DNA from 2 places in the Dialister invisus DSM 15470 genome. Region 2 is predicted to be linked to the other one. Evidence: riboswitches for the same ligand, from Rfam matches in the RefSeq annotation. Region 2 holds a riboswitch; the other holds the start of a gene.
The links. Region 2 has a riboswitch for cobalamin ahead of GCWU000321_RS08115 (autotransporter outer membrane beta-barrel domain-containing protein). Riboswitches for the same ligand answer to the same signal wherever they lie in the genome.
Positions count from the first base shown of each region.

Region 1: another riboswitch for cobalamin. It lies ahead of GCWU000321_RS04815 (methylmalonyl-CoA mutase family protein); the one in region 2 lies ahead of GCWU000321_RS08115 (autotransporter outer membrane beta-barrel domain-containing protein).

Region 1 is NZ_GG698602.1:969,944-974,516, forward strand. Features, by position in the region: gene scpA (methylmalonyl-CoA mutase) at 1-275, opposite strand, end outside; gene GCWU000321_RS04815 (methylmalonyl-CoA mutase family protein) at 277-2,553, opposite strand; cobalamin riboswitch at 2,800-2,967, opposite strand; gene GCWU000321_RS04820 (hypothetical protein) at 3,179-3,679, shown strand; gene GCWU000321_RS04825 (biotin/lipoyl-containing protein) at 4,302-4,573, opposite strand, start outside.
Region 2 is NZ_GG698602.1:1,671,634-1,676,206, forward strand. Features, by position in the region: gene GCWU000321_RS08110 (autotransporter domain-containing protein) at 1-1,079, shown strand, start outside; cobalamin riboswitch at 1,411-1,575, shown strand; gene GCWU000321_RS08115 (autotransporter outer membrane beta-barrel domain-containing protein) at 1,908-4,573, shown strand, end outside.

The DNA.
Region 1 (4,573 bases), 700 kb from region 2:
GCGTACTGGCGGACCGTCCACGGGCGGAATACATACATCGTGGAGTAAGGTCCGCGGAGGAACGGAGGGATACCGCTCATGAAGTCCAAGTGGTTGCACTGGTCATACACATCTTTGCCGTAGAGCGGACCTACAGGAATACGTTCCATTGTATTTTCATAGAGAGCATCATAATTTTTGCCCGTTGTTTTTTCCAGTTCCGCTTTCCATTCATCATAAGAACAATGGGGATGTTCTTCAAGGTTTAATTTTGTAAAATCGGGGTTCATTGCCATCTTATTTTACCTCCTCTTCCGTAATCTTCATGCCTTTTTTCTGCTGGAGCATACGGAGGATATCGTAGCAGTTTGCTTTCACGCTGATAAATTCATCTATGCCGGCTTCACGATATACCGCTTCCATATCTTTCGGAGCAGCGCCCGCAAGGAAAAGCGTACCTTTCCCCAAAACTTCCTTTAAACGCGGCGCCAGCGCCGGCACATCTTCCGGATAAGTAGCGTCAGTAGAGCAGATAACGGCACAGTCATAAGGAGTTCCTTTATCATCGCAGCCTGCCTTCAGCGCTTCCACACACTTATCCCAGCGTGAACCCGGTTTATCTTCATCATCCTGGAAGCCGTTATTCAGATGAACGCTGAATTCGCCTACCTGCAGGAAACTGGTGGAGAAATCAGCTCTCGCCTTATGCTGCGGAATCGGTCCCATATTGGCCAGGAATATTTCCACATTCTTGCCGGTTTCCTTTTTAAACGCCTGTGTGTCAAAGCGGAGTTTTTCAAAACGTTCGGTCCAGCGGTGCGCATAAATCTTTCTCACTTCGATGGAATCCGCTTTGGCAGCTCTTGCTGTGCGTACTTCAGAAATTGTAGCGCCGGCGGAGAATGCGGCAATTGCCTTCTCAACGATGTCGGTATCGGCTGCTTTCAGTTCTTCCAGCTTTTCCTTCAGGAAATCTTTGTCCATATCGGCACGATATTTCTCAACGCCTTCAGACAGTTCTTTTTTCAGCGCCGGTACATCTTCCGGACGCGGATCAAGAAGTTCTTCCGTCATATTCGGATACATATTTGTCCCGACAGCGCTGTCCTTGCGGAGGTCAAGCGCTTTGAAACGCTGTTTCAGGATTTCAAGAATCTGCTGCTGCGGATATTCTTCTTTAAGAGCTTTCAGGATACCGCCAAGAGATTCGATTTTCTGGAATTCTCCCCAGATTTTTTCAGCCATTTCCTTGGTCAGTGCTTCAATCCCCCAGGAACCGCCGGCCGGATCGATCGGACGAAGCATGCCGAATTCTTCCTGCAGCATAATGTGTACGTTTCTTGCGATACGGCGGGAGAATTCATCACCCTTGCGTACCGTTGCGTCATAAGGATCATTTTCATAAGAATCAACACCGCCGACAACTGCAGAGAAAATCTGGGTCGTTTCACGAAGCATATTTACACCGATATCGAAAATCGTCTTGGTAAACATCGCCGGACGGGCATGGATTTTGCAGGAACGGTCTTTTTCTTCGGCGCCGAAGGCTTTCATGATATTAGACCATACCTGGCGGGCAGCACGGAGCTTGGCAATTTCAATGTAGAAAGTGGCGCCTGTATTAAATGCGAACTGCAGGGACTGGGCAATATCATGGATATCGATGCCGCGCTTCTGCATTTCACGGATATATTCGACAGCGATAGCAAAAGTATAAGCCACTTCCTGTACGGCATTCGCACCGCCATTGGAGAAAATATCGCTCCTGACGAAAATGGTGCGGAGCTGCGGCGCATTCTTTCTCGTCCAGCGGATAGATTCCACCATTTCATCATACAATTCTTCCAGCGGCTGGTTCAGCTTTCCTCTCTTGATCAGCTGGGCAATCGGGTTTGCTCCGATAACACCTTTCACTTTGCTGACATCTTTTCCCTTAGCCTTCAATGTCGCGGCTACCAATGCCAGCATACGGAGAGAGGAAGTACCAGCATACATCATAAACGGGATCTTTTCCATATCAAGACCGTCAAGCAGGGTATGCATATCTTCCAGCGCGGTAATGCTTACGCCTATATCGCCCGGCTTTTCGGCATCCATGACATCAATGCCGTCGGCAGTGGCGGTATCAATACGTACATTATAAACAGTGGAACCTCTGTCGATTTCATGCTTCAGAAGTTCATTATTTTCTTTCGGCAGCGTTTCATCGCATGCCTGGGCAATACCCCAGGGAGCGCATTTATAGCCGTTTACCGTTGCGCCGCGGAGAAAATCTCCCATGCCCGGATAATCATCTGTCGGAAGAATCTTATCAGTTGCTGACGGTCCAGTTCTCCATGTATAAATCGGATCAAAGGTAATCCCTTCATAAGTCTTGGTAAACATGATCTTATCGAAAGGCTTTCCTTTCAACAGAGCATTGCAAGCCTCCACCCACTCCTCATAGGTCGGCTTTTCAAATTCGTCAAATTTTACTTCTGGGAAATCGGCTTTTTCATTTGATTTTCTCAAGATCGCTTCCAACTCTTTGTCAGTAAGCTGCTTGACCGATTCCTGGGTATTCTGTTCTGCCATGAAAACATCCTCCTTATAATAATTTTAGACAATTCCGCGGAAAATACAGCTTGCAGACAAGACGGCAGAGTCCCTGACGGAACATCCTTTCAAATGCCTGGCATAACGTCTTTCAAGCCGGACTTTCAAAATCCCCGATATGTGCACCTCCTTACAATCTACTCACAAAAAAACGACTATCACGCGAAACTGATAGCCGGACAAGGAAATAATTTCCCAATCCCCTCCCCATCTCTCGCAGGTATAACGGTGATTCTTAGACAGATAGTTCTCCTGGCTCAAGTTCCTCGTTTATATCGCCTTCCCAGTTACCCAGTGACATACTTGATATAAACTCCCTTTACAGTGGCGGGACCGCTCCGGATTCTACCGGATTCTCTTTTACGCTTTCGCACCTGTCAGATATGTGAAATTGTCTAAATAACTACATTTTTAGTATAATTCATTACATTCTAAGTGTCAATCAACCACATTCATATTTAATATAATTAATTTTTATATTTATCCACATCTTTACCCCTGATTTATTGATTTTTCATTCATTACTACTATATAATGATGTTAATGTTGCAAACTATTAAAAATATCTTACCTATCTTATAGGAGGAAACAGGAGGTCGGAAATATGACAAACACTGAAAAAGAAAGACGAACTGAAGAAGCATTGAAACTGAGCAGCCTCTTCGAAGAACTGGATGGCCGCCGTCCGAGGCTTTTCATGCCGGAGCTTGAAGATGATGACGATAAAGAGGCAAGAAAACTTGCCGCCACGACATTTGCCGACCACGGCTGGGACGTAGATGTAAGCCCCCTCCTCTCCCCGGAAAGCTCCGCGCAGAATGCTGCCGACAATGACGTCCATTTCATCTTCTACACATCCAAAAGTCCTACGATGAAGCAAAAATTAATCGCGCTCTCTCAGACACTTGCCATGATCGGCCGGGACGACATCCTCATAGCCGCCCATCAGGTCAGCAAAGATGATAAGGAACTCCTCTTCCGTTACGGCATCCTCGCCGCTTTCGACAAGAATACGGATGTAAGCGATGTAAGCCTTACCATGCTCCGCGTCCTCGTCTCCATGGCAAAAGAAGAACAGAATCCCACCGAGGAAATGCCTTATTGATCCTCAGTCCCTTATAAACAGGAGAAACATCCTCCTGTTTTTATTGCGGACAAACAGCATATGGACTCCCAAAAGAAAATGCCGGGCATTGCAAAAAATATTTCAGAAATACTTTCATCTACTCATCAGCATACTTTAAGCACTGCTATCCTGTATCTGTACAGACATGCAAAAACGATTTGATCCCCCAGCTCCGCGTTTCGGTCCGGCATCTCCGGAACCGCCTCAATACCACCTCTCCATGCAGCTGCTGTATAAGCAGATACAAATCAATATTCAGCAGTTTAGCAGATGACTTATTGCATAATTCTATTACGACCGGAGCCCTTAAAACACAATCAAAAAATTCTTCCGGCATCTCATAATGCAAAACAACCTATTCTGTATGCCCGACTGTTTCGGGTTCTCTATACTCATCAAGTAAGCAGAAATACTGCTCATCATTATAGTCAGATTCTTCCCCACCTCCTTACAAAGATGAATAGTACCTGCACTTTAATATGATATCTGCAATCCAGGAATCTCTAAAAATCTCTTTTTGCCTTTAATGAAATCCATTATCCCGTTCACAAAATTAAACAGCAAAAAAGCAGTGCCGAAGCACTGCTTTTTGTAATTAGAATCAGCCAACTGTAAAGAGTGTGTCGCCGCCCTGTACGCTCTGGCCTTCGCTGACCGGCATACCGGTAATCTTGCCATCGCAGGGAGCCATGATCGGGTTGCCCATCTTCATAGCTTCGAGAACGAGAACTTCGTCGCCTGCCGCTACTGCGTCACCAACGTGTTTATTGATACGCAGGACTTTGCCCGGCATCGGAGCTTCTACGACTTCACCTGCGCCGGCGGGTGCTGCTGCCGGTGCGGGAGCTGCTGCTGGAGCGGGTGCCGGAGCCG
Region 2 (4,573 bases):
AAAGGAATCTGAAAGGTAAGCTGAGAATTGCAGAAGGGCTGACATCCAGCAGTGCCGGTCTGAAAACTGAAGCATTGAGCTTTAAGAGAGATGGACGGGGATACTTTGATTACACACCTGCCAAGCCGAATAAGCCGGAAATTGAAACCGGAGATTATGAAACTTCTATCATGAGCAGTACCAGAAGCGCTCTGACTTCCTCTATCCTTGTATGGCGGAATGATATGAATGATATGTATAAGCGCATGGGAGATCTCAGAATTGGTGCGGAAAGTGGTTTGTGGGCAAGAGCCTACGGCGGCCGGATTAGTTATGACGCCAACAATGCGTATATGAAGAACAGCTACTGGGCGGCCCAGGTGGGCATAGATAAACGTCTGGCATCAGGCTGGCATGTAGGCGGTGCTTTCGGATACAATGACGGCAGCGCAACATACAGATATGGAGGAAAAGGCGATCCGAAATTGTACACATTGGCGGCCTATGCGACCAGAGTGTCGGAAGATGGACAATATGTGGATGTCATTGCGAAAGCAGGAAAACTTTCTAATAAGTTCACAGCCTACAACAAGTACAGTGCACCGGCACTCAGGAATTATGTAGAAGGTAAGTATGATACATACGGATATGGCATCAGTGCCGAATACGGTAAAAAGATTCGTATGGGCAAAGGCTTTGTAACGCCGCAGGCAGAACTGACATGGAGCCGGCTGTCATCGGACAGCTTTGATGCAGCGGCGCCTAGTGGTGAAAGCATGCGTGTCAATCAATCATCAGTCAACAGTTTGATTGGGCGCCTGGGTGTAGTAGCCGGAGTAGAGAGTGACAAAGGCAATTTCTATGCCAAAGCAAGTCTGTTCCATGAATTTGACGGAGATGGACACATCCTGTTCAGTGAACCCGGAAAAACAGGCAAGCGTTCCTCGTTCAGCCTTAAGGATACCTGGGCAGAAATTGCACTGGGCGGCAACTACTACCTGAGTCCGAGAAGCATGATTTATGCAGATTTCACAAAGAGCTTTGGCGGAGATTACAAGGTAGACTGGAGAATCAATGCAGGAATTCGCTTCAGCTTCTGAGCATGATGTCAACTTCCAAAAGGGGAATGAAACAAGATTTTGTCATGAGAACTGAATAATAAGAAGAAAAAATAAAGGACTGCTTTCCTGGGGACAGGACGGCAGTCTTTTATACTTGGGAGATAATTAGATAAGTATGCGAAACAGAGTAAGTTAACATTGTATTTGAAAAGGATTTATAAAAAATAATTAAAATTACCAATTGGAATATCATTTATTGTTGATATGTGAGAAGTAATATAGTATAATTTACAAGATGAAATTAGATAATCATTTGAAATTATGAGATACAAATAGCTGTTTCTTAATAAATAATGGTTATCCAATAATTTAATACTATATGAGGACAAAAGCTGAAGAGCTCATGTGGGGAATCCGGTGAGACTCCGGAACTGGCCCGCAACTGTATGGGGAATTGTGTCATAGTAAGTCTTTCACGGAGATATGACAGAATGAGGAACTAAGTCAGGGTGCCACTTTGTTTTCTGATTTTCTAATGACTTGCGAGGCATAAGGTTAGATGCATAAGGAAGCCGGATATGGGAAATCCGGTTCAGATTTAGAATTATGAAATCTGTGCATCTTTTTATTGTCTCGTTTTTTGTTGCGTTTAATGGAGTGGATGAAAGGGAGTGCCGGGCATGGATAATTTGAAATACTTTTTGGAGTAAATCCGGTTCATGTGACACGGGTTTCATGACCGCGGTAAGCGGTTCAGATCCGGATGGGTATGTTTTAGAAGAGGATGAATTGCCTGCTATCGGGCAAGGCCGGGATGCTAATCGAGTATCCGGCGGAGAGTTTATGTTTGAAAAATAGGGAGGAATTATGAAACGGAATAAGGTAAGTAAATTACAGATGAGGCGGCTGGCTGCCGGTGTTACAATTGCGCTGCTGGCGGGTACATGCCAGGTGATGGCAGATCAGTCTACAAATCCGATCAGTGAAAGTGAAGTATTTACTGCAGACCGTCTGGCACAGGTTGTTAATAAAAATAACATGCCTAAAGAAAGATTCAAGTCCGTCGCAGCAGGTATTTTAGGATATACGCATGATAAGGCCTCAATTAAGACAATTAATATTGATATGGCGGGTCATGACCTGACGCTCGACTTGACGAAAGTTGCTGATTTGGGGACCGATTATTCTGCATACGGGATCAAGGCGAATAATAAGACAACTATCGTGGTTGACAGCAATAAAACCAATCCGGGGAAAAACGGTACGATTACCATCAAGGCGAAAACGCTGTGGTCGCCCTCAGGAGACAGCGGCAGCAAGTATACTGCTGCACATGGTATCGCAGTGGGTAATTTTAGCCAGAGATTTAATAAAAAAGTAAGTGAAGACCTGGTGAAGACGACGATCAATGCTGATGTAGTGATTGAAGAATTGCGCGGCGGTTCTATCAAAACGACAGGCATTTCGTCTATGGACTGTTCTGATTTAGCGATTAATGGAAGATTCACAATCAAGCCGGGCGCAATTAGCCTTATGCAATGGAATCGGGGCGATCAGTCAAAAACTTATGGCATATATATGATTGGAAGCAATAATACTATTTCTATTACTTCAGCGGATATTGATGATTCAAAGAATGGGTCACTTTCTGACCTGATTAAAACGGACGAATCGCTTTGGGGCGGCAAAACAGAGAAGAATGTTCTTCGTATTGGCGGCGGTACGCTCAAAGTCAAAGAGAATCAGAAAGAACGGTATCTTATCAGCGCCGCGAAAGGATTCCGGACATTTATCAATGTGAATCAGGATGGAAGCGCAATCGGAATATCAAAAGCGGATTTGCAGGGGACGATTCGCATGGATGCTGGGTCAGAAGCTTATGTTGGTCTTACTGCCGGATCGAAATGGGTCGGCGGAACACAGGCAGATATAAAAGGAAAGGTGAATCTTTTTCTTTCAGAAGGTGGTGAATGGAACACGCTGAATGCGGGACAGGGCAGCCGTGTAACCAGGTTTGCCGGTGATGCAAAAGGCGGTGCAATTTATCAAAAAGATGCGGGACAGCTTGTAATTGAAAATTACAGCGGCGCGGGAAAAATCTATTACGCCCACGAGAATGCAGGCATAGCGGCGGAAGACTACAAGGCGGGAGACACCCATATCGGATCCGCGGCAGAAGGATCACGCATTACAGTAGTTACAGATAATAAAGGAATTGTTGATACAGATAAAGACCAGGTGTATAAGGCTTTAAATGCTTTGGCGGGAAAACTGTATTACGATGCTTATAAAAACGGAGAAAAGAAGCTGGCGGGACAGGCAGAGATAGCCGAAGGACTGACGGCGTCATCTAAAACATTACAAATGAGAGACCTGCTGTTCAAAAAAGAAAACGGACAGGGGTATGTAGAAGATAAACCCGTGCCGCCGGCAAATCTGGATGTAAGTGAACAGATTGTTGAAGATGGTCTGGGATCGGGGAATATGTATTGGATGAATAACGGGTATAAAGATGGTGAGGATGATGATCATCGTTATGTCCTGAAGTCCGATACCACGATCAAGGTTGATTTATCAAATCCCAAGACTCTGACATACGGGGGAAATCAAGGTGCCAATGTAGCAAATATCATATGGGGAGATCCGGATTATACAGCGGATGGCTTTATTGATATGAACGGACATAAGCTGACCTTGGTTTCTGAGGCAAATCATTTAAGGCATTATGCGTCGGGAATTTTGTCACATGGCGGTGATCTGGAAATAAAGAACGCGGCAGGTATAGATATTGACATACATGGCGATAAAAATGCAAAGAGCGGTATTTATGTCTGGGGACAGGGCAGAAATGGAGCGAGCCTCACTATATCTAATGATAATCAAGCGGAACATGCTGTGAAGATACGTAATACGGCAGCGGAAAAAGACGCAGCTATACTTGTGGACGGCAGGAGTGCAAAGAATGGCGGAAGCGCAAAGCTTGTTATAAAAGGTTTGGTAGATGTTGAGAATGATGATGTCAGCGTAATTCAGGCAAATAAGGGCGATGTGTCAATCGGCGGCGGGAAAATAATAGCCAAAGGGGATAAGGCGTCCAGTTTGAAGATAAATAATGACGGTAAAATCCAGATCAACGGCAATTTGTCGGACAGAAATGTTCTTACGGCAGGAGCAGTCAAACATGATGTACAGATAGAAGGGAATGTACTTGCTCAGAAAGGAAGATTGGGACTGGTTCTGAATACGGACGGGTCCTACATAAAAGGGTTGATAGGAACAGATGCCGGAACAGCTGGTCAAACGTACATGATGCTTTCTGACGGAGCCTCCTGGTACCATGAAGGAAAAGGAGCCCGAACAGACAGCATTAAAGAAAGTAAAATCAAAAACCTTGAGGCTGATGGCGGCAACATTTACCAGAAAAATGAGAAACCGATAACCATTGAGAACTACAAGGGAAATATGAAACTGTTCTATAAGCATGAGAACGCGGGCACGAAGGCGGAAGATTACAAGTCGGGAGATGTACACAT